DNA from 3 places in the Alteromonas sp. 009811495 genome. Region 1 is predicted to be linked to each of the others. Evidence: predicted binding sites of a transcription regulator. Region 1 holds the regulator's gene; each other region holds the start of a gene.
What was found. The regulator sigma-54, encoded in region 1, starts transcription at its own class of promoters, with help from an activator protein. The targets are predictions, from matches to a motif close to GTTGGCACGNNNNTNGNNT.
Positions count from the first base shown of each region.

Region 1 (11,056 bases):
GGACCCTGATGTTTATAATCGCGACATGTACGTCATGCTTGGCTTGACCTTGCTACTATTCCTGTTTAGTTTCGATCTGATTGGCAAACGCACTATTTCTAGGCCCAACGGATTTTTATTGCTTGCCTGTTTTATCGGCTATCAATTCTGGCTGTTTGGATAATCATGAATAACGAATTACAAAACACCTACATTGCCTCTGCAAAACGCGTTATCGATATTGAAGCTAGCGCTATCGAAAATCTTGCCAGTCGCTTAAATGAAAATTTTGAGAAAGCCTGTGATATTCTGTTTTCCTGTACGGGTAAGGTCGTTGTTTCAGGAATGGGAAAATCCGGTCATATTGGCAATAAGATTGCTGCAACACTTGCCAGCACAGGTACCCCCTCTTTTTTCATGCACCCTGGCGAAGCAAACCATGGTGATCTAGGCATGTTGAGTAAGGGCGATGTATTGCTCGCTATCTCCAATTCGGGCGAGACGAGCGAAATTGTTAACTTGCTGCCCGTGGTGAAACGCTTAGGAATAAGAGTTGTCGCCATGACAAACAGTGCACAAAGCTCGCTAGGCCAATACGCTGATATCGTACTCGATATTAGTGTCGAGCAAGAGGCATGCTCACTAGGCTTAGCGCCAACCTCTAGCACAACAGCAACATTAGTTATGGGGGATGCACTCGCAGTAGCATTGTTAGACAAGAAAGGATTCACATCTGACGACTTTGCGTTGTCACACCCAGGTGGAAGCTTGGGCCGAAAGCTACTGCTTAAAGTAGGCGACATAATGCTCTCGGGTAGCGATATTCCGCTAACAAAGTCAGATGCAACCGTTGCCGAAGCACTCCTTGAAATTTCTAAAAAAGGATTAGGAATGACAGGCATTATTGATAGTGCCGGAATTTTGCTTGGCGTGTTTACAGACGGAGACTTGCGTCGTATTTTAGATGCGCGAGTTGATTTACATAGTGCCCAAGTTATTGACGTTATGACACAAGGCGGAAAAACAACCACTCAAGAAGAGCTAGCGGTTGAAGCATTGAACCTAATGGAAAGCCATAAAATTAGTGCATTGATGGTGGTTGACAGCGATCGCAAACCTATCGGCGCCTTCAACATGCATATGCTATTAAAAGCGGGGGTGCTGTAAATGGCGACAACGTTATATACCGATTTAGATGACACGCTCTTTAAGCGTCTTGCAGATATTAAACTGCTGGTATGTGATGTAGATGGTGTTTTTTCTGATGGGCGCATTTATCTGGGCAATGATGGTGAAGAGCTCAAAGCATTTCACACCCGAGATGGCTACGGCGTTAAGGCCTTAGTGAGTCATGGCGTTGACGTTGCAGTAATTACTGGGCGTCGCTCTACCATTGTGGAAAACCGCATGAAGGCACTCAACGTAGCCCATATCATTCAAGGCGAAGAAAATAAGTCTGCCGCACTACAAGCCCTAATGACTGAATTGTCATTGCGCCCTGATAATGTTGCCACTGTAGGCGACGACATGCCTGACACAGGTATGTTTGCCCATGCAAGTGTAAAAATTGCAGTTTCAGATGCCCACCCTTTTGTCGCTAAACAAGCTAACTGGAAAACTACGCTCCCTGGTGGATTTGGGGCTGTGCGCGAAATTTCTGACACAATCCTGCAAGCCAAAGGGGTTGAACAAGGTATTTTTGGAGCGAGTGTATGAGCCAATTTGGCTTCAATCGACTGGGGCTGAGCATTTCTGCGCTATTTATATTGGCGCTGCTAATGTATTTACCCACGTGGATGGAAGAGCCGCCAGAAGTAAGAAATAGCGGCGAACTTGATGCATTGAAACCCGCGTATAAGGCAAAAAATCTTACTACAACTCTTTATAATCAAGACGGACAGCTCAACCATAAGGTGTTTGCTGAATCGATGGAACACTACGATCAACTTGGCTTTGTATTGTTCCGTGCGCCACGCTACACACTTTATACTGATAACGCTACGTCACCGTGGGTCGTTACCGCTGTGGAAGGAACATTGTACAACAACGAGCTGATTCAGCTTGAAAATAATGTACAAATAGAGAACCAAACTACAGATGACTTTGTCAAAACCATTACGACACAATACATTCAGATTAATTTAGACAACAAGCAGATGACATCTGATCAACCAGTAGAGATACTGGGGTCGCAATATGTCATTCAAAGCAATGGGTTTAATGCGAATTTACGCACCCAAGAATATGAGCTTATCGATCATGTACAAACCACTTATTCCCCTAGCAACTAGCTTAATTTTAGCGTTGGCTAGTGGTTCCGTTTTCGCTAATGAAGATGACTTTTCTAAGCCAATTAAAGTCGATGCTAAGTCACAATTTGTTGATGGAAAAAATAAAACATCGTTGTTTAAAGATGATGTTCTAATTACTCAAGGCTCGCTTGTGATTAATGCCGACGAAGTTGAAGTTATCGCGACAGCGGGCGAAGGTAGAGAAGTGTTTGTCGCACGCGGTAACCCTGCGAGCTATACGCAAGAGTTTGAAGATGGAACGCCAGTATCCGCTAAGGCGAATGAAATTCGCTACGAAGTGATTAATCGGGTGATATCGCTTACAGGGAAGGCTGAACTAAAACAAGACACCAGTATGGTAAAAGGTGACAGTATTACCTTTGATATGATTACCGAGCAACTGCTTGCAACCGGTGGCGATGACGACAACGGTGAAGGGAGAGTGACAACTGTTTTCACTCCTGAAGCGATTCGCAAGACGAATGCTAAGGACAACGAACAAGATAACGAGGGCAACCAATAGCAATGGCTACTTTGAGCGCAAGAAACCTTGCTAAGGCGTATAAATCACGCCAGGTTGTCCGAGATGTCAGCCTCAGTGTATCGACAGGTCAAATTGTAGGGCTGTTAGGCCCAAATGGTGCTGGTAAGACCACAACATTTTATATGATTGTTGGGCTTGTTCCCCTTGATAAGGGCGCCATTGAAATTGACGACAACGAGTTAACACATCAGCCCATGCATGAGCGTGCACGCCGCGGAATTGGCTATCTCCCGCAGGAAGCATCTATATTTAGAAAGCTCACTGTGCATGAAAATATCATGGCAATTTTACAAACCCGTAAAGATTTAAATTCACAACAGCAGGAAGAAGAAGCCGATGCGCTACTTGATGAATTTAATATTAACCATATACGTAATAGTACGGGGATGAGTTTGTCAGGGGGAGAACGCCGCCGAGTGGAAATTGCGCGCGCCCTTGCTGCTAAACCACAATTTATTTTATTGGATGAACCCTTTGCTGGTGTTGATCCAATATCAGTAAATGATATAAAGAAGATTATTCAACATCTTCGAGATAGGGGTATCGGTATCCTTATCACTGACCACAACGTACGAGAAACATTGGATGTTTGTGAAAAAGCGTACATTGTGAGTCATGGCGAGCTTATTGCGCAAGGAACTGCGGAACAGGTTTTAAGTAATCAAAAAGTAAGGGATGTATACCTAGGCGAACAATTCAGGCTATAGTTAGTGTAACCGGATTGTCATTTTTCAATCTCGCTCAGGTATATTCAATTTAGAGCATTTAAATAAGACGTAGATGAAACCATCTTTACAGCTAAAATTTAGCCAACAACTCACCATGACACCTCAGTTGCAGCAGGCCATTAAACTGTTGCAGCTTTCTACGCTCGATCTTCAACAAGAAATTCAAGAAGCGTTGGATTCAAACCCGCTATTAGAAGTTGAAGAAGGCCACGACGAGCCTCAGCTTGAAAAAAATAACATCGATAATGATGACAGTGGGGTAGAAGCTTCTGCCACTGCATCAAGTGATACTTTGGAAGCTGGCGACGCACTAGAAAAAAATGATCTTCCGGACGAATTGCCAATCGATAGCACATGGGATGAGTATTATTCAGCATCGTCAGCGCCGGCACCAGGACCTGCCAGTGACGACGAACAAATTTTCCAAGGTGAAACGACTGAGGACATACAAGAACATCTATTGTGGCAGATGCGCCTCACCCCTTTTTCTGACACTGACCGCGCCATTGCAATGGCTATCATTGATTCCATTGATGAGTCAGGGTATCTAACCGTTACTCTTGAAGAGATTTTAGAGGCGGTTAACGCGCAAGAAGTCTCTGGCGAAGATGAAGAGGAACTCATTGAAATGGACGAAGTAGAATGTGTATTAAAGCGCATTCAAATGTTCGATCCCATTGGTTCTGGTTCGCGCACCCCGCAAGAGTGCTTGATGGTACAGCTTCGCCAATTCGCAGATGATACACCATGGCTTGCCGAGGCAAAGCAGTTAATAGAAGACTATTCTGATTTGCTGAGCAGCAAAGATTACCGCACCTTAATGCGCAAGAGCCGATTGAAAGAAGATCAGCTTCGCGAGGCTATGCGTTTGCTGCAAACCTTGAATCCTCGCCCAGGTAGTGCTTTAGTTACTAAAGAACCTGAGTACGTTATTCCAGATGTATCGGTTACCAAAAAGAATGGCCGTTGGGTGGTTGAGCTGAACCCTGATAGCCTGCCAAAACTTAGCGTCAATCAACAATATGCCGCAATGAGTCGCCGTGCAAAGAACAGTAGCGATTCACAATTTATCCGCTCACACATGCAAGAAGCCAAGTGGTTTATCAAAAGCCTAGAGTCGCGTAACGACACACTGATGAAGGTAGCAAATTGTATTGTGCAGCAACAAATGGGCTTTTTTGAGCATGGCCCAGAAATGATGAAACCAATGGTATTAAATGATGTCGCAGAAATGGTAGATATGCACGAATCGACTATTTCACGTGTGACAACACAAAAATACATGCATACCCCTCGTGGCATCTTCGAGTTGAAGTATTTCTTCTCTAGCCATGTTGCAACGGAGTCAGGTGGTGAATGTTCATCAACCGCCATTCGTGCATTGATCAAAAAACTAGTGGCAGCTGAAAAACCCAGTAAACCACTAAGTGATAGCAAGATTGCTTCATTGTTGGCCGAGCAAGGCATTAAAGTTGCCCGGCGGACAATAGCAAAGTACCGGGAATCGTTATCGATCCCGCCGTCGAACCAACGCAAGAGCCTTATTTAACGGGCTTAATAATATAAGGAAGACGAAATATGCAAATCAACCTTACTGGTCATCATGTCGAAATCACCGACTCTTTGCGTAATTATGTCGATACGAAGTTCAGCAAACTTGAACGTCACTTTGATCACATTTCTAATGTGCATGTCATCCTGAACGTTGAAAAATTAAACCAAAAAGCAGAAGCGACAGTTCACTTAAGTGGCGCTGAAGTATTCGCATCCTCAGAAAATACCGACATGTATGCGGCGATTGACAGCATGGTTGATAAACTCGACCGGCAGGTAATCAAGCATAAGGAAAAACTTAAAAAGCACTAGTAGTTAATTAAGTATGGATATACAAGCCATCGTAAGTCTGGACCGCACTGAATGTGCGGTTCAATGTAATAGTAAAAAGCGTATTTTAGAGATCATTGCTGATATTGCTGCGAAGAACAACGCGCATATCGACCAGTCGACGGTACTGAATAGTTTGTTGGCGAGAGAACGAATGGGTAGCACAGGTATCGGAAACGGCATTGCCCTTCCCCATGGTCGCTTAGCTGGCCTTGATAGAGTTATTGCCATTGTTGTTACCAGCACACCAGCTATTGATTTTGATGCGCTAGATGAAAAACCTGTCGATATTTTCTTTGCACTATTAGTACCTGAAGAACAAACCGAAGGCCATCTACAAACACTAGCCACAGTCGCTGGCAAACTGAGTAATAAAGACACTATTAAGGCAATAAGGCGTGCTACCACAAGCGATGACATTATAAATGCGTTAGCGTAACTCGCTGCTATACAACATTACTGCATTAAGCGCTTATCAGTGTAAAGGGAGAATATAAGTGAAGCTGATTATTATCAGTGGTCGTTCGGGCTCAGGAAAATCAATTGCACTGCGCGCTCTTGAAGACTTAGGGTATTACTGCGTTGACAATATTCCGGTTAACTTGCTCCCTACGCTAACGCACACAGTGGTTGATGAATACGACCAAGTCGCCGTTAGCATAGACGTACGTAACCTGCCTAAAAATCCAGACGATTTAGTAGAAATACTTGATTACCTGCCTTCGTCTTGGTCGATGACCATTGTGTATATTGATGCTAGTGATGATGTGCTCGTTAAGCGTTTTAGCGAAACACGCAGATTGCACCCGCTGGCCAAGCTCAACAAGTCTCTCTCTGAAGCCATTCGCGCAGAGTCAGCGCTGCTGGCCCCTATTGTCGAGCGAGCCGATCTCTATTTGGATACCGACAAACTCACTATTCATCAACTCGCTGAGCTAATACGCGAACGTATTCTTGGTAAGAAAAGCTCGCGATTAGTGCTTGTTTTTGAGTCATTCGGCTTTAAGCACGGCATTCCCAAAGATGCAGACTATGTATTTGATGCACGGTTTTTGCCCAACCCTCATTGGGAACCAGATTTAAAGCACTTGACTGGGCTAGACGCGCCTGTTGAAGTATTTTTAGGGTCTCAACCTGTAGTAACAAAATTTATTTGGCAAATACAGAACCTGATCACAACGTGGCTTCCACATTTAGAGCGCAATAATCGCAGTTATGTCACCGTGGCAATTGGTTGTACTGGCGGACAGCACCGCTCGGTATACATCGCCCAAGCGCTATCAAAAACATTTTTGGAAATTCATCCAGACGTTCAAATCCGTCACAGAGAGTTGAACCAGTAATGATTATTGAGAAAACACTCACAATCGTTAATAAATTAGGGCTTCATGCTCGTGCTGCCACGCAACTTGTACAACTAGCCAACCAATTTGACGCCAAAATTGTGCTTAAAAAGGGTGACAAGGAAGCTGACGCAAATAGTGTGCTGGGACTAATGATGCTTGAAAGTCATCAAGGTGAACAGGTCAACGTTGTCGTGCAAGGCAGTGATGCCGAAGAAGCCATGGCAGCCATTGAGCAACTTATTGAAGGTAAATTCAACGAGGCCGAGTAAGTGCTCCCGCCCAATACAAGCACTTGAATTGGCGAAATAAACAACACTTAGTCATAATAACGTCATTATGCTCGCAATTGTCATGACAGCTTCATCACAATTGCGATATTCTACTGCATAAATCCCAAATTGCCCTGTAGACAAATTGGGATGAGCTCGTTTCATCTAATCTCAGTTTAGCTTAGTAGGACTCGCTACTTATGGCAGAAGCGCTTGTTTCCAAATACGTACAGACTCAGCTTCGTGCATTAAATGGTGCATTGAACAACGGTCAATTCGTGTCTGTGCGTAAGCTTCTGCTAGAACTTCCCCCGTCTGATGTTGCTCATATTCTTGAATCCAGCCCCAGCCGTACTCGTGATGAGTTGTGGGAGCTAATTGATGGCGATTTCCACGGTGATATATTAGAAGAACTTTCTGATGACGTGCGTAATGGCATCATCGCTAAAATGCTTCCAGCTAATGTTGTTGATGCATTGGAAGAGATGGACACGGATGACTTAGCCGAAACGCTCAGTAGCCTTCCAGAAACCGTTTTACAAGATATTCTCGACTCCATGGACGCCCAAGATAGGGTGCGTGCCGAGCAAGCACTATCATACGGTGAAGAGACCGCTGGTTTCATTATGAACACGGACACAATTACGTTGCGTCCAGATGTTACCATTGATGTTGTTCTACGCTATATACGCTTAAAAGGCGAGCTGCCTGAGAATACCGATACCTTTTATGTAGTAAATCGCACCGATAACCTTGTTGGTATTGTCCCCGTTACTCGCTTACTTACCGCCGATACAGATGACAAAGTGTCTGACGTAATGGATACAGAGTCAGAAGCAATACCCGTTAATATGCCTGATGATGAAGTGGCAAGTCTCTTTGAGCGATATAACTGGTTATCAGCACCTGTGGTAGATGAAAATAATCGTCTCGTTGGTCGTATTACTATTGACGACGTAGTCGATATTATCCGTGAAGACGCAGAGCACTCGATGATGAGTATGGCGGGCCTTGACGATGACGAAGATACTTTTGCACCCGTCATGCAAAGTACTAAACGTCGTTCTGTTTGGTTAGCGGTTAACTTAGTCACTGCCCTTATGGCGGCAATGGTAAGCGATTTATTCGAGGCAACCTTAAGTCAATTGGCCGTGCTGGCGATTCTAAATACTATTGTGCCAAGCATGGGAGGTGTTGCAGGTAACCAAACACTTACACTGGTCATACGCGGTATGGCACTTGGTCACGTCAACGCGAGTAACTCCCGCTGGTTAATTAGTAAAGAGATGTCCATTGGCTTTTTAAATGGGGCTATTTGGGCAGTACTGATTGCCTCGGTAATCGCGCTGTGGAAACAAGACTATATGCTTGGGGTAATTATCGCCTTTGCAATGCTAGTCAATATGATTGCAGCAGCGTTAGCAGGCGCAACCTTACCTATGATTATGAAACGCTTAAAAATAGATCCTGCATTAGCAGGTAGCGTTATCCTGACTACCATCACTGATGTTGTAGGTATTTTTGCCTTCTTGGGTACCGCTACCCTTTTCCTTATCTAACCTTTCAGCGAAATACACATTACGCACTGAGTGCTTTGTCGACGTAGCCGGTTAAATTTAACTTATATCCTACACCCCACACGGTTTCAACGAGCTGTGCGCCGTTATCTATACTGGCTACATTATCTAACTTATTACGCAATCGATTGATGTGGGTGTTAACGGTATGCTCATACCCTTCATGGTTGTAGCCCCATACGTCACTCAACAACTGATTGCGCGAAAAAACCTGATTTGGGTGACGGCAGAGGTAGTTAATAAGGGTAAACTCTCTGGCAGTTAACGATAGGGCTTGTCCGTTTAACGTAACGCTGTGATAGCGTAAATCAACTTTAAAGGGCCCAGCTTGAATGCTGTTGTCTGCGTTTTTTTGAAGGCTTGTGTCAAGGCTTGGCATACTCCTTCTCATATGCGAACGAATTCGAGCAACAAACACACGCTCGTTGAATGCGCCTCCAAGGTAATCATCGACGCCCACCTCAAAATAATCCGCTTCATCAGCACTCACGTTAGTTACTTGCTGACCGTCAACGGCCATAATCCAACTGTCTGGGTTTTGTAATACCAAACGTTCAATACGGTCTAAGCAAGACTGTTGCGCGTGGGACTGTACGATGACGAGTGAATAGTGCTGAGCATCAAGTAATGACAGTGCAGCTTGATAATTTGAAACCACATCATGCAAGAATCCGTGCTTGCTCAAGCTTTGCGTAATGATTTGCTGAAACTGGTTGTCACTATAGATTACAAGGATCATAGCTAGCTCCTATTTTGCCCTTAATAATCAAGACCGGAGGTTGCTTAAAATTATTCCACTTTCTATTAAAAAATTGTTCATTCTACTTTAATACTTCGTTTTTAAGACGACAGAGATCTGTGTCCTTTTTGTAATACTTCTGTGATGAATTGCGCATTTTGCTGACCTACATTTTTATGCGCTTTTAGGTCAAAACAAGGACAAAAAAATGAAATTCACCAAACTTGCTAGCGCTACCCTGCTATCGTTAGCCGCGGCTTCATTCAGCCACGCAGTGACTGTCGATGTTGAAATTACTAATTTAACGCAGGCACAAAGCTTTACCCCTCGACTGGTTATTGCCCATGACGACACGGTAGATGCGTTTGAAGTGGGTCAGCCTGCATCAACTGCATTAGCGTGGCTTGCAGAGGCTGGCGTTATCGACGATGAGCAAAATGCAGATTCAAGTGGTGCTAACTTTGAAGCGCTTCTTGGCCCTGTAGACACAGATAATGGCTCAAATACATGGCACCGTTTTGGTGGTCTTCTGGCGCCTAGTGCGACACTTAGCTATCCGTTCGATACTATGGACAAGCCATACCTTTCGTTATTGGCGATGTTGATCCCAACTAACGATGCATTTGTTGGTATGGACAGTATAGAAATCCCCACAGAGCCTGGCACTTATACTTACTATCTTAATGCCTATGATGCAGGTACAGAGTTAAATGATGAGTTGAACAGTGCACGCACTGATGTAGTTGAAGCGGGTACAGGCAACGCGTTAGGTGGCTATGGTCTGCCTGGAGTAGCGGGTGGTGGTGCCCCAACTCGTATTGTTGATTTGGGTACCGGTGGTACAGGCGTAGGTGCACAAGTTGTTAATGGGGAAGTTGAAGATGGTGAAGACGGCCCGGTTCATATTCACAGAAACGCGCTAGGTGATACTGATAACGCTGGCGGCGCTAGCGACCTTGATTCTACGGTACACCGCTGGTTGAACCCTGTTGCACGTGTTGTTATTACGGTTCCTGCGTCGTAAGGAGCGTTAGAATGAAAAATCCAATTGTAAAACTCAGTACGCTGCTAATCCTCTCTGCACTAGTCAGTGCGTGTGGCGATGATGGCGATACAGGACCCCAAGGGCCTGCTGGTCCGCAAGGTGAAGCGGGTGTCGATGGCACAGATGGACAAGACGGCGCAGATGGCCAAGACGGTATTAACGGTAATTCCGCAGTATATACCGTCCAAATTACCAATCTTACCTATGCACAGCCGTTTGCCCCAGCAGCCATTGTTCTTCATGAATCAGGCTACCACGCTTTTGCAGAGGGCGAAGCGGCGAGCATGGGCATAGAAGTTATGGCCGAAGGCGGTAACCCAGCTATGGTGATTGAAGAGGCTATGGACTCTACCGATTTCTTGGATGCGCAGAACTCGGGTGGAATTTTAGGACCTAAAACAAGCAGTGACATGTTCACCTTAGTGGTTCCTGAGCTCGATGCTGACGATTTGCGTTTAACGGTAACCACGATGCTGGTAAACACCAACGATGCCTTCACAGGGCTAAATGCAGCCGATGTTAGCAATATGTCGGTGGGTGACAGTAAAACCTTTATGACAGTAACATGGGATGCTGGAACAGAGGCAAATACTGAAACCGCAGCAACCATGCCTGGGCCAGCAGCGGGTGCAGCAGGTGGCGGCGGCGAGGCCG
Region 1 is NZ_CP113972.1:811,889-822,944, reverse strand. Features, by position in the region: gene OZ660_RS03720 (calcium/sodium antiporter) at 1-163, shown strand, start outside; gene OZ660_RS03715 (KpsF/GutQ family sugar-phosphate isomerase) at 166-1,146, shown strand; gene kdsC (3-deoxy-manno-octulosonate-8-phosphatase KdsC) at 1,147-1,695, shown strand; gene lptC (LPS export ABC transporter periplasmic protein LptC) at 1,692-2,270, shown strand; gene lptA (lipopolysaccharide transport periplasmic protein LptA) at 2,239-2,793, shown strand; gene lptB (LPS export ABC transporter ATP-binding protein) at 2,796-3,521, shown strand; gene OZ660_RS03690 (RNA polymerase factor sigma-54) at 3,595-5,091, shown strand; gene hpf (ribosome hibernation promoting factor) at 5,121-5,408, shown strand; gene ptsN (PTS IIA-like nitrogen regulatory protein PtsN) at 5,422-5,865, shown strand; gene rapZ (RNase adapter RapZ) at 5,924-6,769, shown strand; gene OZ660_RS03670 (HPr family phosphocarrier protein) at 6,769-7,041, shown strand; gene mgtE (magnesium transporter) at 7,242-8,600, shown strand; gene OZ660_RS03660 (response regulator transcription factor) at 8,620-9,357, opposite strand; gene OZ660_RS03655 (spondin domain-containing protein) at 9,566-10,381, shown strand; gene OZ660_RS03650 (spondin domain-containing protein) at 10,393-11,056, shown strand, end outside.

Region 2 (11,056 bases), 350 kb from region 1:
TCATGGACTTTACGTTTCGCATGGTTGATTTAATTCCACAAGTTGTGGGTTAAGGCTTTTCTTACGTGGACGTTGAACTATCCGTTATTAACCAATTTTTAGCCGACATGCTGCTTCCGTTTATGCGTATTAGTGGCTTATTCGTTGCTATGATTGGGTTAAGTGCTAAGTCGATTCCACCACAGGTACGTGCACTGTTGGGTATTATGCTGACGCTAATCATCATGCCCGTTGTTCCACCGTCTCCGATTAATAATTTGGTCGATGTGGGTACGTTTGTGGTGGTTATTCAGCAGCTTGTCATTGGTGTTGCTATTGGTTTTATTTCTATGATGGTTCTCAACACCTTTGTACTAGCCGGTCAAGTTATTGCTATGCAAACCGGTTTGGGCTTTGCCTCGATTGTCGACCCAGTTAATGGTATTAACGTACCAGCGGTAGGTCAGTTTTATCTTATTTTAGCGACGCTGTTGTTTTGGACGCTTGACGGCCACTTATCCATGATCCATATGATTGTGATGAGCTTCGAGGCGTTTCCTATTGGTGAAGCATGGTGGACAGGTGAGCAATTCAGAGACATTGCACATTGGGCTGGCTGGATGTTCGTATCGGCATTGACCTTATCCCTCGCGCCTATTGTGTCGTTGCTTATTGTAAATTTGGCGTTTGGCGTTATGACCAAAGCGGCGCCACAGCTCAACATTTTTAGTATTGGTTTCTCGATTGCTCAGGTAATGGGGTTAATTATTATTTGGATAACACTCGATAATTTTACCGCTCACTTTGAAACCCAATGGTTTCGCGCTGAACAGTTTATGTGTGAGCTATTAAATATTTGTCCTTAAATAAGACAAGTCGCGGTAGAAATTGTTCGCGGAAAATGACAGGTTTGCGAGCAAGCTAAATGAAAAACTAGTCGAGAGGAGCGGGGCGACTTGCAAGCCTTCCACCGCATGGATGCGGTGGCAGAGCGCCCAAGGATGGGTTTACAGCGTGCTTGTAAGTTGCTCTGCTCCTATCGCAACAAAGGCAAATAGAGCAAACAAATGGCAGATTCAAGCGAAAAAACAGAAGACCCCACGGGGAAAAAACTCGATGATGCCCGGAAAAAAGGGCAGATTGCGCGATCCCGTGAACTCTCAACCACCCTAGTATTAGTGGTGAGTGCTTTCATGTTCCTGTTTCTCGGCGGCTGGATAGCCGAGTCGGTGTTTAAACTGACACAGCGCATGTTTATTCTTTCTCGCGATGAAACCTATGACACTACCCATATGTTCGGTGCATGGGGCGAAGCCTTTTCTACTATAAGTGCGCCTGTTCTGCTGTATATGGTCGTGGCCATGATAGCGGGAATTTATGGGTCAATAGCCCTTGGTGGTTATAACTTTACGTGGGAAGGAGCGAAACCCAAAGGGTCCAAAATGAGCCCAATCCAAGGGTTTAAGCGCATGTTTGGCATGAATGGCTTGGTTGAGTTACTCAAGTCCATCGCCAAAGTTGTGCTTATTATTGGCATGGCCATTGGGGCGCTATTGTACTTTCAAGATGAAGCACTCCACCTTGATATGGAGTTGTATCCCGGCAATATCTTTCACGCCCTTGATATGCTTAAGTGGGCATTTCTTATTCTTGCTTGCGGTATGATCCCCATTGCCATTATTGATGTGCCATATCAGATGTATAAGCACAACAAAGAAATGAAAATGACCAAGCAAGAGGTTAAAGACGAGCGCAAAAATGCCGAGGGCGACCCTATGGTTAAAGGCCGTATTCGTCGTTTGCAGTATCAAGCTGCCACTAAACGCATGATGCAGGAAGTCCCAAAAGCCGACGTGGTAGTAACTAACCCAACGCACTTCTCGGTTGCTATAAAATATGATGAAAGCGGCAACCGCGCCCCTGTTGTCGTGGCGAAAGGGGCTGATGAACTTGCCATGCATATAAGAAAAATTGCTACCGCAAACGATGTCCCTCTTATCCCTTCGCCTATGCTTGCTCGTGCTATCTTTTACTCTACCGAAGTCGATGAAGAAGTACCTAATGCGCTGTTTATGGCAGTGGCGCAAGTGCTTGCCCATGTTTATCAGCTTAAAGCGCACCGCGCTGGTAAGGGGAAACGACCCAGACCACTCAAACGGGATTTGCCTATACCACCTGAATACAGGCGGTAATTTCTAGGGGGGATTCCCGTCGTTTTATTTATCCAACGCGACTGTGGTAGCTATTCATCAAAGCTGGCACGTTAGTTGAAATGTTCCTATCAGAATAGTGAAAAGCGTCAATTTTCTGATAGTGAGACAGTAAGCGATGCAGTTATCCGGTTATCTTCAGCGTTTCGACAAAAATCAGCTGCAAAATTTTACCAGTGGTTTAGGTGCGCCAATCGTACTTTTGGCAATTATGGGCATGGTAATTCTACCTATGCCGCCGTTCTTGTTAGACGTACTCTTCAGTTTTAATATTGCACTTTCCCTTGTCATCATATTGGTCGCGGTGCTTACACAGCGTCCTGTCGACTTTGGTATTTTCCCTTTAGTACTCCTTATTGCGACCGTTTTGCGACTGGCGCTTAACGTGGCATCTACCCGTGTAGTACTCCTATATGGACACGAAGGCGGCGACGCTGCCGGTAAGGTAATTGAAGCATTTGGCGCGGTGGTTATTGGCGGTAACTATGCGGTGGGTATCGTGGTGTTTGCTATCTTGCTCATTATCAACTTTAAAGTGGTAACCGCAGGTGCAGGTCGTATTTCAGAAGTAAGTGCTCGCTTTACTCTTGATGCTATGCCAGGTAAGCAAATGGCAATTGATGCTGACTTGAACGCTGGGTATATCGACCAAGATCAAGCGCGCCAACGTCGTGAAGAAATTACCGCAGAAGCCGACTTTTACGGTTCGATGGACGGTGCGTCAAAATTTGTAAAAGGCGATGCGGTAGCGGGCCTTTTCATTATGCTCATCAATATAGTTGGTGGGTTATTCATTGGTATGATTCAGCATGATCTTACATTTGGAAACGCCATTGAAATTTACACTATCCTGACTATCGGTGACGGTCTTGTCGCGCAAATTCCATCGCTACTTTTGTCAGTCGCAACCGCGATTATCGTTACTCGTGAAAACGAAACTCAGGAGATGGGCAAAGAGATACGTGGTCAACTTGGTAATAATCAAGCCTTGTATATTGCCGCTGGTGTACTTTTTGTTATGGGTATTATTCCTGGCATGCCCCACGTTGCGTTTCTTGGTTTCTCTTTTTTGATTGCAGGCTTTGCTTATTGGCAATCACTACAAGAGAAGAAAAAAGCTGCCGAGCCTAAAGTCCCTGACGTGGTTAAGGATGAAACCGTTGCGCCAGAAGTCAAAGAGCTGGGTTGGGATGATGTACAGCAAGTCGATACCATTGGGTTAGAAGTTGGCTATCGCCTTATCCCGCTTGTCGATAAGTCACAAGGTGGCGAGTTATTAACACGCATTAAAGGCGTGCGTAAAAAATTGTCGCAAGAACTCGGGTTTCTTATTCCTCCTGTACATATTCGCGATAACCTCGATTTAGAACCAAATACTTACACTATTGCCATGCTCGGCGTGACCATTGGCGACTCACTCATTAGTCACGACGAGGAGCTTGCGATTAATCCAGGGCAGGTGTTCGGCAAGCTTGAAGGACGCGCAACGAAAGATCCCGCTTTTGGGCTCGATGCTGTATGGATAAAACCGAATAAGCGCGAGCATGCTCAAACACTCGGTTATACTGTGGTCGATGCCGCAACGGTTGTGGCAACCCATTTGAGTCAGCTTCTGACTAATAATGCCTATCAACTATTAGGTCATGAAGAAGCTCAGCAACTTCTTGATATGTTGGCAAAACAGCATCCTAAACTTGTTGAAGGACTGGTGCCGGATATTTTACCGCTTAGTACCGTAGTTAAAGTATTGCAAACGTTGCTATTCGAAGGCGTACCAATTCGTGATATGCGTACTATTGTTCAAACTTTAAGTGAGTATGGTACGCGTAGCCAAGACCCTGATGTACTGGTATCTGCAGTACGTATTTCGTTGAAACGACTGATTGTTCAAGAGATTACACAAGGCGCCAAAGAGATACCTGTCATAACCTTGGCGCCAGAGTTGGAACAGATGTTGCACCAGTCTCTTCAAGCGGGCGGTGAAGATGGTGCTGGCATAGAGCCAGGACTAGCAGACAAGTTGCAAAAATCATTGCAACAAGCCAGTCAGCAGCAGGAGCTCGAAGGCGAACCTGCGGTATTGCTGACGTCAGGCATGCTAAGACCTGTGCTGTCACGCTTCTTAAAGTATTCAGTTGTTGGGCTCCACGTACTTTCGTACCAAGAAGTGCCTGATGATAAGCAGATAAAAATAGTCAGTTCGGTCGGTCAATAATCTGACACTGAGCGATTGGAGAGGTTGCAATGAAAATAAGACGTTTCTTCGGCAAAGATATGCGTGAGGCGTTAAGCCAAGTAAAAGCTGAGTTGGGTAGCGATGCGGTTATCATGTCAAACCGCAAAGTGGCTGACGGTATTGAGCTTGTTGCAGCTTACGATAAAGAGCCAGAGGCTAAGTTGTCAGTGCCAAAACCCGCCTCTAAAGCGCCCGGTCAGAAAGCTGTTCCTAGCTTAAGTGAAATCATCGGTGATGACGGCCCAGACAGTTTAAAAGCGCTACTTGAAAAGCAACATGGTTCAAGCGCTCAGCCGCAAAGCCAAAAAGATACCTCTGCCAATGCGCAGCATGCTAATGAAATTGCATCGCACCTTAACTTTTCTGATGACTTTATTGATGAAGTTGAAGCTGCTCAGCCTCAACCTCAATCCCGTGCGAGCCGCTATGAGCAAGCAGATGCGTTTCCTTCACATCAAGCATCAAGCATAGATGAAACTGCGCCTAATCAATCAGACGAACTTGCTCAAATCAAAGAAGAACTCGCCTCGCTAAGAAACGTCTTGCAATATCAGGTGGCTGATTTGATGGAAGCGAAGAATAAGCGTCAAAAACCCGTTCATCAATATTTGATAACGCGTTTAACCGATATGGGTTTAAGTCATGCGCTTGCGACTCAGCTAATAAATTACACGCCTGCTCACTACAATGAGCGCGAAGCGTGGGTTTACCTTCTTAACCTATTGGCTAATCGCATAAATGTAACAGGTAACGATATACTTACCGCACAAGGCGCTGTTGCATTGGTGGGTCCTACTGGAACGGGAAAGACAACCACGGTAGCAAAATTGGCTGCGCGATATGCCCAAAAGTACGGCCCAGAATCAGTGGCAATGATCACCATTGATACGTACAGAATAGCTGCGTTTGAACAACTGGCTACTTACGGAAAGATAATTGGCTGTACAGTAAGAAAAGCACAAACCAGCGAAGAGTTAGCAGATTTACTTTTCCAACTGCGTCACAAGCGTCTAGTATTGATTGATACAGCAGGGTTTAGTCAGCGAGATAGCCGTTTGATTAAACAAATTAAGCAATTTGACAATGGTCAAATGCCACAAGTGAAAAAATATTTGGTAGCGCAGGCAAATACACAATATCCTGCACTGCAAAGAATAATTAAAGCGTATGATGAAATTGAACTAAGTGGCTGTATTTTCACAAAGTTAGATGAGTGCTACTCTTTAGGAGAGGTGCTTAGTGCTGCAGTTGAGTACCAGTTACCGGTTAGTTATGTCACCGATGGGCAAAAAGTACCAGAAGACATTAAGATTGCAGAAGCAAAATCTTTGGTTTCTGCTGCTGCAAAGCTTTATAAAAAGTACGGTTTGAATCATACTAGTAGTAACAACGCCATTAAAACAGCATAAGCAGTATGATTGACGACCAAGCGAGTAGCTTAAGAAAAATGAAGCAATCAAGGTTAATCAAAGTTATTGCCGTCACCGGAGGTAAAGGTGGCGTCGGTAAAACAAATATTACACTAAACACCGCCATTGCTATGGCTAAGCAGGGTAAGCGTGTAATGGTTCTCGATGCAGACCTAGGTCTGGCTAATGTCGATGTGATGTTAGGTCTTCGCGTCGAGAAAAATCTTTCTCACGTATTATCGGGTGAATGCACGCTTGATGAGGTACTCGTCACTGGTCCGCATGGAATCAAGATTGCGCCAGCGACATCGGGTACACAGTCAATGGCAGAGTTATCACCTACTCAGCATGCGGGTTTAATACGCGCCTTTAGTGAATTACGTTCACAAATTGATGTTCTCATCGTCGATACCGCAGCGGGTATCTCAGACATGGTATTAAGCTTTTCTAAAGCGTCGCAGGATATTATGGTTGTAGTGTGCGACGAGCCTACATCATTAACTGACGCTTACGCGCTGATCAAAATTTTGAATCGCGAACACGGTGTGTTTCGATTTAAAGTGGTCGCCAATATGGTGCGCGACGTGCGGGAAGGGCAAGAGCTGTTTAGTAAATTAAGTAAAGTAACAGGTCGATTTTTGGATGTTGCACTAGAATTAGTGGCAACTGTCCCGTTTGATGAAAATATTCGTAAAGCGGTACGCAAACAAACCGCTATCGTCGATGCCTACCCAGGTTCGCCTGCTGCCGTTGCAATTACTCAACTGGCTAACAAGGCATTGTCATGGCCAATCCCGGCTCAGCCAGGTGGTCATTTAGAGTTTTTTATTGAACAGTTGGTTGCAGAGAAAGCAGTAGGAAATCAGCGTTGAATAGCAAGGCAGCAGCTTATCAACAACAAACCGATAAGTCGCAGTTAGTCGAACGACATGCGCCTTTGGTTAAACGTATCGCTCATCACTTGATGGCGCGTTTGCCCGCTAGTGTACTTGTTGACGATTTAATTCAATCAGGCATGATTGGTTTATTAGAAGCTGCTCGCAATTTTGACGGCTCGAAAGGTGCGAGCTTTGAAACCTTTGCGGGTATTCGTATCCGCGGTGCTATGCTGGACGAGATTCGAAAAGGCGATTGGACGCCGCGGTCAGTGCATCGCAACGGTCGCGCGATAACAGAAGCCATTTCGCAAGTAGAAGGCGAGACTGGACGCGATGCCAGAGATTCTGATATTGCTGCTAAACTCAATGTGAGTTTGCAGGACTATCATCAAATGTTGAATGAAGTAAATGCTGGTAAGTTGGTTGGCATTGAAGATTTAGGTGTGTCTGAGGACGTTATTTCGACTGAACAAAATCGGGGTAGCGACGCACCACTTGAAGACTTGATGCAAGGTGCTTTCCAAAAGGCGTTAGCCCATGCGATTACAACATTACCTGAACGAGAAGCTATCGTGCTTTCTTTATACTATGATGAAGAGCTAAACCTACGAGAAATAGGTGAAGTACTTGATGTTAGTGAATCGAGAGTAAGCCAAATTCACAGTCAGGCCATGTTAAAACTCAAATCACGAATGAAGTCGTGGCAAGCTGACGAAGAATAGATATTAATAACAATTAACCCCTCACTGGAGGCTATTTTGGATAAAAGTATGAAAATTCTCGTGGTTGACGATTTTTCTACCATGAGACGTATCATCAAAAACCTACTTAAAGACTTGGGTTTCTCCAACATCCAGGAAGCGGATGACGGAAGTACGGCGTTGCCAATGCTACAGCAAGGCGACTTTGACTTTGTCGTTACCGATTGGAATATGCCGGGCATGCAAGGAATTGACTTGCTACGTGCTATTCGTGCCGATGACAAACTGAAGCATTTGCCTGTGCTAATGGTTACTGCTGAAGCCAAGAAAGAACAAATTGTTGCGGCAGCGCAAGCCGGCGTAAATGGCTATGTAGTTAAGCCTTTCACAGCTGCAACATTAAAAGAAAAATTGGATAAAATTTTCGAACGTTTAGGTTGATCCAGACGCTCACCAGAGAAACGAGGTTTACTGGATGTCACCAAATGTAAACGTTCCGATTACATTGGACGAAGCTAAACAACTTGTTGCCTATCTTGAAGAGGGTGACAACGCTTCTGCCAATGCGCTACTTGAAGCAGCCTCAATGAAGGAGAATGTTGAGCTGTTTGCAGAAGTAGGAAAACTGACGCGTCAACTTCATGATGCGCTCAATAATTTTCAGATTGACGATCGCATTAAGAATCTTGCGACCGAAGATATGCCTGATGCACAGTCTCGTCTGACATACGTCATTGAAGAAACTGAAAAAGCTGCTAATACTACTATGGATGCAGTAGAAGCGAGCATGCCAATTGCAGAAACGCTCGCTGAGCGCATCGAGAAAGTGATGCCTGAGTGGAAAAAGCTAATGAGCCGCCAAATAGAATTAGGCGAGTTCAAAGCGCTTTGTGCAGATTTAGATAACTTACTTGAAGAAAGCGCAGAGCAATCAACTAAGCTCACACAGTTACTGACAGAAGTATTGATGGCACAGGGTTATCAAGATTTAACTGGTCAGGTAATTCGCCGCGTTATCGACTTGGTAAAAGAAGTCGAGGACAGCCTAGTAAACATGTTAACCATGTTTGGCGAGCGCGACGGTTCAGAACATTCTAAACCTTCTAGCGTTAAGGCCGATAAAAATGATGGTGTACAAGCGGAAGGCCCAATTATCGACGCGGAAAATCGCGATGATGTTGTTTCTGGCCAAGATGATGTAGATGATCTTTTGTCTAGCTTAGGTTTTTAGGGGAGCGGGCGCATGTCGTTTGATGTTGACGAGGATATATTACAGGACTTTCTAGTAGAAGCTGGAGAGATACTTGAACAATTACAAGAACAGCTCGTTGATCTTGAGAACAATCCAGAAGACGCGGATTTGCTGAATGCAATTTTCCGCGGCTACCATACTGTTAAAGGCGGAGCAGGGTTTCTATCCCTGACTGAGTTGGTTGAAATATGCCACGGGGCCGAAAACGTTTTCGATGTTATGCGAAACGGGCAACGTACACTCACGCCGGAGTTAATGGATATTATTTTGCAGGCCACCGATGTGGTGGTAGAGATGTTTGAACGTGTTAAAGCGCGTGATCCTCTAGAACCTGCAGATGCACATCTTGTCGACTTATTACACAAACTAAGTCGCCCAGAATCTCCTGACGAAAATATCTTTGGCGATACTGCACCCAGTGCAACTCAGCCTGCAGAGGTTGAGGATGAGCCTGAACTTGTTATTGAAGAGTCAGAGCCTACATCGTCGTCAAGTGACGGTGGTGGCATTGATGAAATCACTGAAGATGAATTCGAAGCCTTGCTAGATGAACTTCATGGTTCAAGTGCTCCCGGTCAGTCTGCACCAAAAGCGGCAGCGCCAGCGAAAGCCGCTGAACCTGCACCAAGCGCAGGCGGTGATAGCGATGACATCACCGATGAAGAATTCGAAGCGCTTCTTGACGATTTACACGGTAAAGGTCAATTTGGCGGTAGCGAAGATGCAGCACCTGCATCAGCACCTGCGCCAGCGGCACCGGTATCTGCATCAAGCGATGAAGAAATTACTGACGACGAGTTTGAAGCGCTACTTGATCAATTGCATGGTTCGGGGCAAGGTCCTACCAAACAATCGTCAACGCCCGCTGAGCCAGTGGTAGATAAAGCGGCTACCGACGCGATTAACAAAGCGAAAAGCGAAGCGCCAGCAGCACCTAAGGCTAGTCCAGCGCCGCAAAAGGCTGCAGCAGCCGCTCCTGCTCCAGCGCCTGCTGGGGCAGCGAAGAAAGAAGCACCCAAAAAAGACGATAAAAAAGCCGCACCAGCAGCACCTCCGGCTGAGACTACAGTGCGTGTTGACACCAAACGCTTAGATCAGATTATGAATATGGTCGGCGAGTTGGTATTGGTTCGAAATCGCCTTATTAGTTTGGGTATTAATAGCAATGACGAAAGTATGTCGAAAGCTATTGCTAACCTTGATGTTGTAACAGGCGACTTGCAAGGCGCGGTAATGAAAACCCGCATGCAGCCAATCAAAAAGGTATTTGGTCGATTCCCCCGCGTTGTACGCGACCTCGCTCGAAGCCTCAAGAAAGAAATTACCCTTGAGTTGGTTGGTGAAGAAACCGATCTAGATAAGAACTTGGTTGAAGCATTGGCCGATCCGTTGGTTCACTTGGTGAGAAACTCAGTGGACCATGGTATTGAAATGCCTGATGACCGCGCAGCGGCCGGTAAACCGCGCATGGGGACGGTTCAGCTGTCTGCATCACAAGAAGGCGATCACATCCTTCTTACTATCGAAGACGATGGTAAAGGTATGGATCCCGAAAAGCTTAAAGAAATTGCGATAAGCCGCGGTGTGCTTGATGCAGATGCTGCAGCTCGTATGTCAGACGTGGAAGCTTTTAATCTTATCTTTGCCCCTGGGTTCTCAACCAAAACTGAAATTAGTGATATTTCGGGCCGTGGTGTGGGTATGGATGTGGTTAAAACCAAGATTAACCAACTAAACGGTACCGTTAATATCGACTCGCAGCTTGGTAAAGGTACGCGATTAGACATCAAAGTACCGCTTACTCTAGCCATACTTCCAACCTTAATGATTGTGGTAGGCAAACAAACCTTTGCGTTACCGCTTGGTGCAGTTAATGAAATTATTAACATGGACATCAAGAAAACCAATACGGTTGATGGTCAGCTGACGATGATTGTCCGCTCCAAAGCTATTCCGCTGTTCTTCCTTGGGGAATGGCTGATTCGTGGTCCTAAGAACATCGATAAAGAAAAAGGACACGTTGTTGTGGTACAGATTGGAACGCAGCAAGTCGGCTTTGTGGTTGATGCATTAATTGGTCAAGAAGAAGTGGTTATTAAGCCGTTAGATGCGCTCTTACAGGGCACGCCGGGTATGGCTGGTGCGACAATAACATCTGATGGTGGTATTGCACTTATATTGGATATACCGAGTCTACTGAAGCGTTACGCCCGTAAGCCCATAAAGTAGGGCTGTAATAATAGGAAAAGTAATCCATGGTCTTTAAAGTCCTGGTCGTGGACGACTCTACTTTCTATCGACGTCGAGTGAAAGAAATTCTCGATGCCGATAGAGAGTTGGAAGTAGTAGGCGAAGCGAGAAATGGGCGAGATGCGCTCGAGAAGTTAGAAA
Region 2 is NZ_CP113972.1:1,163,562-1,174,617, forward strand. Features, by position in the region: gene fliQ (flagellar biosynthesis protein FliQ) at 1-53, shown strand, start outside; gene fliR (flagellar biosynthetic protein FliR) at 66-845, shown strand; gene flhB (flagellar biosynthesis protein FlhB) at 1,047-2,171, shown strand; gene flhA (flagellar biosynthesis protein FlhA) at 2,308-4,404, shown strand; gene flhF (flagellar biosynthesis protein FlhF) at 4,434-5,834, shown strand; gene OZ660_RS05310 (MinD/ParA family protein) at 5,840-6,706, shown strand; gene OZ660_RS05315 (RNA polymerase sigma factor FliA) at 6,703-7,434, shown strand; gene cheY (chemotaxis response regulator CheY) at 7,471-7,854, shown strand; gene OZ660_RS05325 (protein phosphatase CheZ) at 7,889-8,644, shown strand; gene OZ660_RS05330 (chemotaxis protein CheA) at 8,657-10,894, shown strand; gene OZ660_RS05335 (protein-glutamate methylesterase/protein-glutamine glutaminase) at 10,921-11,056, shown strand, end outside.
Region 2: the regulator sigma-54 is predicted to act here: its motif matches at 2,234-2,252, upstream of flhA (flagellar biosynthesis protein FlhA).

Region 3 (11,056 bases), 280 kb from region 1:
GCCCAACAAGACGGTGTTGTAGGTGATAACATTAAAGTGATTAACGCCACCAGCCAAAAGCCTGTTATTGCAAGAGTCGCCAGTTCAGAAGAAGTCGTGATACACTTGTGATTGAGGCAGTGAAAATCTACCGCTTTTGTTAGTAAAAAGGCTAAAGAAAATACGCGCTAGGCCGATACAGATAACAGAGGCAAAAAGGTAGTGAGGATTAATTATGGCAATTAATAATATAAACAATGGGTTACCTAAAACTCCCGTTGATAATGGCAAGGTTGCGCAGCAAAATCAAACGCAGCAAGCCCAACAACAGGCATCGGCTCAGACTGCATCGACAGCGCCTGCGCCACGTCAAGATTCTGTTTCGTTGACACAGTCGGCGCAGCAGTTAAATCAAGTTCAAAAGAAAGGGTCTGAAGCGCCTGTGAATCAGGAAAAAGTGGACCGTCTTAAAAAAGCAATTCAAAGTGGTGAGTACCGCGTTAATCCAGAAGTACTGGCTAACAAAATTGCAAAACTTGAGTCAGAAATCTTCAGCTCAAAGTAAAACGCATGCCCGTTGGCATGTAGAGTCCACTAATCTTTAAAGTAATTTAGTAAGTAGCTTAATAAGCAATGTAATACAGGTATCGAAGTGACAGAACAGATGAGCAATTTGGAACAGGCACTAAGCAAACAGGTAGAACAACTTTCTACACTCGCTTTATTGCTTGAAAAAGAATTGCAATTGATCAGTTCCCGCGAAGCAGAATCACTGATGCGTTTGCTCGACGAGAAGTCTGTCTTACTGGAAGCTATTCAAACTCTTGACGGTCAGGTGGAGCAGTTGATAAATGCTGTTCAAGAAATGACTGAAAAAGAAGAAGCGTTACTAGAGAAAGCAAAGTCGCTTTTAGACGATTGTAAGTATCGAACTCAAATCAATCAAAAAGCCGTTGAGCAAGGACAGCTACGCCTCACACACCTACGCAATTTGATGATGGAGTTACGCGCCAAAGAATCGTTGACTTACGATAAGAAAGGTAAACCGAAAGGTGGCACTTTGGGTTCTGGCGTAAGTGCGTAACGCAATTTAACTCGGCACTACCTTAATAGTATTTAACGTTTTTCACCCTTCTAGGCTTTGCTGTCGTTAGGTAAAGGTCGTAGACCTGCTTCATATCTAATGAGAGTTCGGTAACATAAGTGTCATCTCCAACAGGATACGCCTTCACAACCTCAGCGCCACGGATAACACCTTCTACTGATGCTTTGAGTGTTTCACTTTCAACCACAAGACTCGAGACAGATTGGTTACCTTCTAAACGCTGCCCGTATACTTGTTCAGCTAACTCGCGATAGGCATCAAGTTTTGAAGCTCTCATTGCCATTATTAGCTTAGCGCTCTCGCTGTCACCGCGCTGAGAGTCAATAGGCGCATAACCAACCGCTTTAAGTATAGGATAGCTCTCGGGCTCCACCGTTTCCCATTCCACATGCTTGTCGATAATGCCACAGCCACCCAAAGAAAGTGCAGCCCCTAGCGAAATAGCAAGCAACGAAGATTGACCGATATTCTTAAGTTTCTTAGACACTTTACATGGCATAACCGTATTTCCTGACAAAAACAACTCAGACAACATTTTGACGCTGTTAAGCGTCTATTGGCTTTGAATTAATGTAACAGTAATTCATAAAGCAATTTGTGCGCCCATTTGAATTACTCTCGTAAATCTGAATCCATTGTAGGTTTGATTACGGGCCGTAAATTGCCTGAAATGTTACGCAATCAATAGACGGATTTTTGGCAAAGATTATTGGCATCTTTTTAGCATATCCCATATGCGTTTGCTTCTTGCCTTAATAAACAAGGTACAAACAGCGCGGTAAAAGCCGCGCACAACAACACAACCAAACGCCCTTATCAATAGACGCCTGACGCGCGTTGCGTCAAGGTATTAGTGACATTTTACAGAGGTGTATTGTGCGACATTTAAATAGAGTGACAGCAACAGCCCTATTTAACATTGTTGTGGTGGTCATTTGCCTAATTGCACTTTTTATGGGGCAAGCAAATGCCGCATGGTATGAAGCTAAAGGACAAGCCGTTATTATTGATGGCGATAAAGAAGACGCAAGAAAGAAAGCTACGCAAGAAGCACTAAAACAAGCAATGTTATTCGCTGGTGCGTCTATCCACAGTGTACACACACTTACCAATGGGCTGCTTGAAAACGAAGAAATGACAATCAGCGCCTCAGGCGAAGTTGCTCAATTAGAATTAGTCGATGAAATATACAATGGCAACGTTATTACCGTCGGTATCAGAGCCGATATCTTTCCAAAAGCACAATCATGTGACGCACAATTTGATGAGAAACACTTTTCAACAACGCGCTTTTTAGTTAAAAGCCGTCAGCAACTCACTCATGGTAACATTGTAAACTTTGACCAGGCATTTACTGAGCGCTTTGGTTTTATAATGCGCAATACCACTGACAACCTAAAACTTACGCACATAGCGCCCCACACTGCCCAATTTAAAACCCAATTTACCGAACAAAATGTGCGCAATCTTTCTCAGCAAAGCAACACGCAGTACGTTATTCTCGGCAGTATAGACGACCTCAGTATTGAAACATCTCCATCATCAATTTTCACACCTTGGAAAGACGACAAACAGCATAGACATTTTTCGCTTACCCTGCGCGTATACGATGGTATCAATGGTGGTCTTCTGTTCACGCACAACTACAAGACACGTGCGCAGTGGAGTTTTGACAAGTTCGAGAATGTTGACGAATACTCAACCGCATTTTGGCAGTCCCGTTACGGGCTAGCAGTGCAAGAGCTCGTTGAAGACGCCGTGCAAGATATAAAAGAAGCGACAGCATGCCAGCCAGTCACAGGGCGAGTTATCCACGTTGCAGGCGATGTTATTTCGGTATCTTTAGGGCGAGATAACGGCGTCAGTAATAATGATGAACTATACGTTTATCAATCAAAAGAAGTCATAGACAACTATGGTCGTAAATACCTTCAATATCACCTTTACCCTGGTACTTTTGTTGTGCGTAACGCGTATAGCAACTCCTCGTCAGTAGTGAGTAAGAATACAGGTATTGTGGCTAATATTCAGGAGAACGATTTTGTTGTGAAGAAATAGTGTGATTCAATTCTATGGGTTAACAGGACTAATTTTTTACGTATAATCAAGATGCTGTCCCCATAGTTTAACTGGATAAAACAAGAACCTCCTAAGTTTTAGATCTGCGTTCGAGTCGCGGTGGGGACGCCATTTTCGTGATATTTTCACATACCTTTAACGTAAATTGCTGAGATCTTTTATCTTGCAATTTGTGCATTTCGTGGAAAAAGTCGATTTTTCATGAAAAAAACTCGCCTAAAGTATTAAAAAAAATAGCATTTTTGGGCTAATTGAAAATTTATACGAAAGTATTAAGCTGTTTTTCGAGTCCAAAAAAAACACTCCAAAATCACAAAAATCCCATTTAAAACAAAAGCTAACGAAGTTAACAATTCCAATTCTCATCTGTAGTCAGGGCACTGCTTAATTAGTTATGTGTGTTGATACTTTATCTTTTGTCAAGTCATGTGGTTGAATAACCATCGAAGTATGCTAGCAGTCTAAAACAGCGTACATCACCACTATAAAATTCATAACATTTTCGTGTCACTGGAAGTTAGGTGACACTTTTAGGGATAATTTGGGATATACACATGAAAAAACGCTTAGTGTCTCTTGCGCTACTTTCAACGCTATCTGCTTCAACAATTGCTGCAAATAGTACATTTCAAGCTACTGTAAACGCCATCTCTGATGCGGCAATTGCACAAACTACTGCACTTCATTTTGGTGCGATGCAACCAACTTCAGGTGCCGTTTGTACAATGGACAACACAGGTGCAGTTGCAGGAAGCTGTGATGCAACCAACGCAAACATTGCTATTGGTCTAATCACAGTAAGTGGGCTGACCGCTAACGTACCACTAAACGTAACCGTTACAGGTCAAGCTGGTACTAATGTTTCATTTGTATCTGAGTTTGATATCAACGGCGCTGTTGGTACACATGAAAATAACGCTGACAACACCGCTATTGCTGTAACGACTAATGGTACGGGTGATAACTTAACGCTTGACGTATACGGTCAGATGACTGTTACTACTGCACTAACACCTGGTGACAGCTATACAGCAAACTACATCGTAGATGTATCTTTCCAGTAAAACTGCTAAAGTAGGGTGCTAATTCAAGCACCCTTTCACTCTCAAATCATGCAGTTGGGACCTTCACTTTATGCGCAGTACACCATTCTTTTCTCGTTTCTTTTTTTATACATTTTTACTTTTTGGGCTAATACTTTCAACGCAGGTTTCAGCCAATGTCGCGCTATCTAAATTTAGAGTCTATTTCGACGGTAAAACCCGAACCGCTTCACTGCAATTAAGAAATACGGGTGCTAAAGAGTTTAAGTACACTGCTGAATTAACGCTTAACGAAATGACCGAAGAGGGTGCTATTTATAGCGTTAATAGCGACCCATTGGCTGCCGATAAGTTTATTCGCTTTTCGCCAAAGCGAGGCACTATTAAGCCAGGTGAAAGACAGGCACTTCGCTTTGCTTTAAGAAAACCGTCAGGACTTGCCGATGGCGAATATCGTGCGGTATTGCGTATCGTAACTGAACTAGCTCCTACTGAAGGCGGCAACGTTAACCTTGCAAGTAAGCTGGCATACAATGTACCCATTATAGTTCGTCACGGTGAGGTGTTTGCTGAATCAAGTCTTGCCTCACCCTCTACTGTGATGCATAACGGCCAGCCCCATATACAGGTATGGCAAACAAGAACGGGGAATCGTTCTTTGTTCGGCAATTATGTGGTGGAAACGACAAATGGTGAAACCTTAGGTGTGCTAAACAACGTAGCCGTTTATCGTCCCCTGGAACGCAGAAAAGTATTAATACCGTTAACTAATGCGTCAAAGGGCGACGTGGTAATCCGCTATACAGAAAACGAAAAATTTGGTGGTAGTCTAGCACTCTCTATCCCCCATACTATTAACTAACCCACTTTTAGATCTTTATGTTCAGGCTCGTTCTGCTTTTGCTGCTTGCGTTAACAAATAGTGCGTTCGCAGCAAATTGTAATATCAGCGAGCCTTTTAAGCGCGTAACACTCGATGAAGACAACTTTTATATTGCCGTTTTACGCTTAAACGGGCGCCCGGTGTGGGACGGATTAGATGTTTACAGCGTCGATGATCATTTGCTTGTTCCTGTTTCACTTCTTGTAGATGCAATGGGCCTGAATTGGAACATAGACATTCCTACGAATAATATTGCTTCGCAAGGCGCTGAAAGCCACTGCGATTTTGATATTCAATTTTCATCTACCAGTACAAACTCTCGCGACTTCCTTTATTGGAGTAAAGACGATTTTGACCTTTACATTGATGTAAATGCGCTGCCAGCTTTGCTGCCCGTAAGTTATGAGTTCGATGATTCACTTTTGGTATTAAGTCTTACCAGCAATGATATAGAATTTATAGATACCACAGAGCCTCAGTTGATTGTCCCAACGTTTTATAAAAAAGATACCGAGAGTATCGACCGTGTTATTGACGATACGTACCACTTTTATACCTCCCCATTGTTTAGTTATCGCGTTGTAGCGCAAGACAGGAACGCGCAATCAGAACGATTAAGTGTCAATATCAATGCTGGTTTCGATTTACTTAAGCACGAAACCAACTTTCGAATGAGTCGAGTAAGGGATACTAGCCAACACTTCTTACGACTGACGAGAACGTTAGAAGATACCGCGACGTTACTTAGCGAACGAGGCTTAACTTATGAATTAGGTGATATTCAATTAGTCGGAGACAATGTTGTCACCTCCCCCAGCCAATCGCTGGGTTTCCTCGTTCACAACGGCGATGACAAGGGGCGACGGAACTTTTCCAAAACCACTATTGAAGAGTTTGTACTTCCGGGTTGGCGTGTGCAGCTGTTTAGAAATGGGCAGTTTATCGATGAAAAATTCAGTGACGATCAAAACAAAGTACTGTTTGAAGATATTGATACGTTTTACGGAAACAACTTCTTCGAACTTAAACTTTACGGTCCTGAAGGACAACAGGAAACCCGAAATCAAACCGTTAGCGTTGGGCAAGAGCAAACACAAAAAGGTGACATCGATTTTAGTTTTGGGGTGAATGACAATAATTATCGCCTGTTAGATGGCAAAGTTTCTGAAAGTGGTTTAGGTAAATCTGTATTAGCGAAGGTAGGCGTGGGCTTAACTGATGATACAAGTATATCGGGTACTTACCAGCGTTTATGGCTTAACGATACACCACTCGATTATTACACCAGCGCAATAGACACGCAATTTAAAGGTTCTGCGTTGCATGTATCCCTTACACAGCAAGAACAAGGTGGTTATGCGACGTTTGTTGGATGGAATGGAAGGATAAATCAGGATGTTGTATTCAACTTTTCAAATCGACATCTTAGTAACTTTGTTAGTCAGCGCTATGGTGAAAACTCGCTTATTGAAAACGAAACCACTGCTCGAATTAATGGGCAAACTGAATTGTTTGGGCGGCTAGGCTGGAACGCCAACCTATCGTATCGTACGTTTAAGCGAACAGTTGACAATGCTAGCCTCGGGCTAAACATAAATAACAATTTATTAGGCGGTACGTTTTCTGGTGGTGTAGTGCTAGGCAAAAATACTGCAGAACCTGTAACAGGCCGATTGTATTACTCTAAACAAATTGAAGGCTGGCAAGTTGCCAGTGCTTGGGACTTTGTTCCATCAGATGGCTTTAATACCGACACTTTTTATGTTGCATTGCGCTGGCCTTATTTACTATCTCAGCATCGAGAAACACGTTTACAGTACAGAGCAAGCGGTACGAACAACCTTGAATTGCAACATCAGCACAACTGGACCTTCGACTTTGTTAACGTGGGATTGGGTGGAACGCTTGGTGAAGACGGCGACTGGTCAATAAATCTCACATTTACAGGCAATATCAATTATAACCCGTACAGTCGCGCATTTAATTTTGACAGAGCGGCTACTACAGCAGCTGGTAGAATAGATGCTTTTGCATTCCTTGATGCAAACAGAAACAATCAATTTGACAGCAATGAACAACCTCTCGAGGGTGTGAACTTCAAAGGTAATTCGCAATGGCGCAATGATTACACCAATGAAGAAGGTAAAGCGCGCATTATTACCAATCATAACTTCCAAACTTTATCGATTGATAGCGCCTCACTGCCCGATCTCTATATGATAGCCGCAGACAATAATGTTGAAGTACTGACGCACAGCGGTGGTGTAAACCAAGTGAATTTACCGGTACACACCATAAGCGATGTAGAAGGCACACTTTTCCTTGTTAGCGAACAACAAAGTCGCGGCGCACCGAGGGTTCAGCTAAATATTGTTGATGAAACTGGCAATAATGTGGCCACAACTTATACCGAGAGTGATGGTTATTTTTACGTTACGCAACTTCCACCCGGTGAGTACGAACTTGAAATAGACGAAGGCTACTTACAACGAAATGCGCTAAGCGTAAGTAGCAATTCATTGTCATTTATTGCACCTACTGAAGGTGATTCCATCTACTTAGACGACATCAAACTTATCAAGTCAATCGAATCGTCACAAGGTCTCCAATTAGACGATGATAGTCAATTTACCGAAAGTTCGATTATTGATGCCGATGTTAAATACGAAATACAAATTGGTATTTTTAGACATGCTCGTTCGATAAGTGAAGTCGTTAGACACCTCCCTACTACACCGAGCTCAATGCAGTATTATCGCAATCATAGATTAGCCATGACCTATGTAACGGTTGGCGGGTTTACAAGTATTACTGATGCATCGCTATTTTTAGAAGCAATTCAAAGTCACGTTGCGTTTAGTAACGCATTTATTAGTCCTGTTACGCGCTATGAAGGCGAAGATTGGACAAGAGAAACGGTTGTTTATGAGTTTGATGAGAAAATTAAAGCGTCACAACGTGCACTTACAAAGAGCCTACCCAAACAAATATGTCAGTTGTCTGCATACTACTCCAAGACATCCGTAAACCCACAAATACTTATATTACACCCAGAATTATTGCTTGTACCAAACTCACCTGCAGACGCAACATTTTATCGATTGTTAGCACCGGTTAACGAAAATGGTAAGTGTGTTGATGACTACCTTGATCATCAATATCGAGACACACCTTTCATGACCCGCGCTGCGAACGTTCTTCACTAGAGCGCGTTTAATTAAAAGGGTTATTGAAAGTTTACGTTAACGGTATAACTGGCTTGATAGGTGTCACTGCTTTGCAATTCAGACAACACTTCTAAGTTTCCATGCACACTGATAGTCATGGTGTCAGTTGGCTGAATAGTAGTAACGGAAACACTTTGATCGCCGTCGCTATCCGTACTCACTATACTGTCGACCGTTATGGCAGGCTGAAAACGCAATATGCCGTTATCAGAACCGACGACTTCAATTTGATATTCTTGGTTAGCAAGCAACCCAGATATATCGATTAGCCCAACAGAGATATTGGCGTTAGCGCTCGCGCAGGCGCCAGATACCGTACCAGAGTTGTCAAGCGAACAGGTTGAGCCTGAAGTGTTGAGTATGCTTCCAAAATGCAGTGGGCTCGCCTCACTGATACTCGGTTCGTCGAATGCCGTAACTGCAGCCTGGAATACTGTGGACGCGGCAGTAACCGGCACAGTAATCAATAGGCAACACAATAGCGTTAGACGTAAAAACATAATTAGAACACTCATCAGATGATACTGAGTATTATAGCCTATTCTTAACCTTGTGCTTAATATCCAGCGACGAAAAATCACCTTCTATATATACCAAAGTATAAATAGACAAAAGTATAAGATCAGAATACCTAGTCGTATGCGAACGGATATATTGTAAAAACAATATTGCGCCCCACATTAAAGTAAGCGAATCAAAGAAGCGAGTAGTTAACGGGAGCTGACCATGATGTATGAAGATAATGATGATTTAAGTTCGTTCTTTGATGAAATGAAAGACGTTAGACGTATCAAAAGCGATAATGTGGCTCAACTTCACGACCCAGAAAGTGCGCTAAAGCAAAAACGAAAACGCGCATCCTCCCAAGATAGTATTCGAGATAAGTTATTAAATCCTCTGAGTATGGAAGGCGTAAAACCGGTACCGCCTGATGATTTTATTGCCTTTCAGCAACCAGGGATCCAAGATGGGGTGTTTAAAAAACTTCGTTTGGGCAAATACCCTTTAGAGAATAAAATTTCGCTAAAAGGAATTTCATTAAAAGAAAGTTGTGATCGCGTTTATCAAACCATTAAACAAAGTCATGAACGGGGCGTTCGCGCACTGCTTATTCAACACGGACAAGGCCTTGACAGTAAACCGTTTCCAGCTTTAAAGAAAAGTTATGTGAACCATTGGCTGCGTGAGCTTGAAGAGGTCATTGCGTTTCACACAGCCCAACCATTGCATGGCGGTTTTGGGGCTACTTATGTTTTACTTAAAAAACATCCCGCTCAGAAGATGATCAATAGGGAAAATAATAGAAAGCGCTAACGCGCATTATTTGGCGTTTTTTAGCCCCCTAAATGAGTAACGCCCGTAACAGGAAACCTGCTACGGGCGTTAGAATTTTTCTTTCAGACTACTTAACTGAAGACTGCACACTAAGCGTCGATGGAGCATCGGCTGATTTCGCTGAAGTGCTAAACACAGCAGTAACGAACATCAGAACTACAGCAACAGCTACTCCGGTTAAGCCAAACCCTTTTGAAGAACGATTCATTAGTCGTCTCTTATTATTAAAGCCAGCGTATGACTTCGCAACCACGTTGCTTACCACTGGTACAACCCCAACTAAACTCCTGTAACCTAAGCGCATTCCTTGCTTGCACTACAATAGATCAGAGATCCGCTATTGACAAGAGTAAAAAGCAGATTTTTGACGCTTTGCCAAAGGTTTGACACAAAAGGTCTGCTACTTTGGTAAGAAAACGGCTATTTTTGTTTAAATTCAACACCCATTGATGATGAATCTTTCAAAATAGCCGTTTTACTTATTACTGAGATCCGTCAGTTATTAGCCAACAAATTTGCGTGCATTTCTAAAGATACGCATCCACGCGCCATCTTCTTGCCAATCATCCGGACGCCACGAGTTCGCTACCGCTCTAAATACACGTTCTGGGTGCGGCATCATAATTGTACTGCGCCCATCTGATGACGTTAAACCTGTGATCCCTTGTGGTGAACCATTTGGGTTTGCCGGGTATTGCATCGTTGGCTTGCCGTAGTTGTCTACATAACGCATCGCCACTTGCGCACTCACTTGTGCCAGGGCATTATCGTTGGCAAATTCAGCCTGACCTTCACCGTGTGACACGGCAATTGGCATACGAGAACCCGCCATGCCGTCAAGTAACACCGACTTAGACTCCATTACCTCAACCATAGCAACACGAGCTTCAAATCGCGCCGACTGGTTAGTGACAAAGTGTGGCCAGTGTTCAGTACCAGGAATCAATGATTTAAGGTTTGATAGCATCTGACAGCCGTTACATACACCTAAGCTAAAGGTGTCGTTGCGTTTAAAGAAGCCTTCAAATTGGTCGCGCGCCATACTATTAAACAAAATAGACTTAGCCCAGCCTTCGCCCGCACCGAGTACGTCACCGTAAGAGAAGCCACCACAAGCAGCAAGGCCAGCAAACTGTTCAAGCGTTATACGACCGGCCAACACATCACTCATATGAACGTCGATAGCGTCGAAGCCTGCGCGAGTAAATGCCGCTGCCATTTCAAGATGCGAATTGACGCCCTGCTCTCTTAGAATGGCGACTTTTGGCTTGACGCCCTTAGCAATATAAGGCGCAGCAATGTCTTCATTAACATCATAAGACAAAGCAACATGCAAACCTGGGTCTTCAGCGTCTTGCTTAGCAGCGTGCTCTTGTTCAGCGCACTCTGGGTTATCACGCAGCTT
Region 3 is NZ_CP113972.1:1,092,048-1,103,103, reverse strand. Features, by position in the region: gene flgA (flagellar basal body P-ring formation chaperone FlgA) at 1-111, shown strand, start outside; gene flgM (flagellar biosynthesis anti-sigma factor FlgM) at 215-544, shown strand; gene flgN (flagellar export chaperone FlgN) at 632-1,063, shown strand; gene OZ660_RS04985 (LPP20 family lipoprotein) at 1,086-1,583, opposite strand; gene OZ660_RS04980 (flagellar assembly protein T N-terminal domain-containing protein) at 1,961-3,142, shown strand; tRNA gene OZ660_RS04975 (tRNA-Arg) at 3,199-3,274, shown strand; gene OZ660_RS04970 (hypothetical protein) at 3,718-4,227, shown strand; gene OZ660_RS04965 (hypothetical protein) at 4,298-5,068, shown strand; gene OZ660_RS04960 (MSCRAMM family protein) at 5,086-8,295, shown strand; gene OZ660_RS04955 (hypothetical protein) at 8,316-8,831, opposite strand; gene smrA (DNA endonuclease SmrA) at 9,043-9,630, shown strand; gene OZ660_RS04945 (hypothetical protein) at 9,719-9,859, opposite strand; gene purL (phosphoribosylformylglycinamidine synthase) at 10,154-11,056, opposite strand, start outside.
Region 3: the regulator sigma-54 is predicted to act here: its motif matches at 1,793-1,811, upstream of OZ660_RS04980 (flagellar assembly protein T N-terminal domain-containing protein).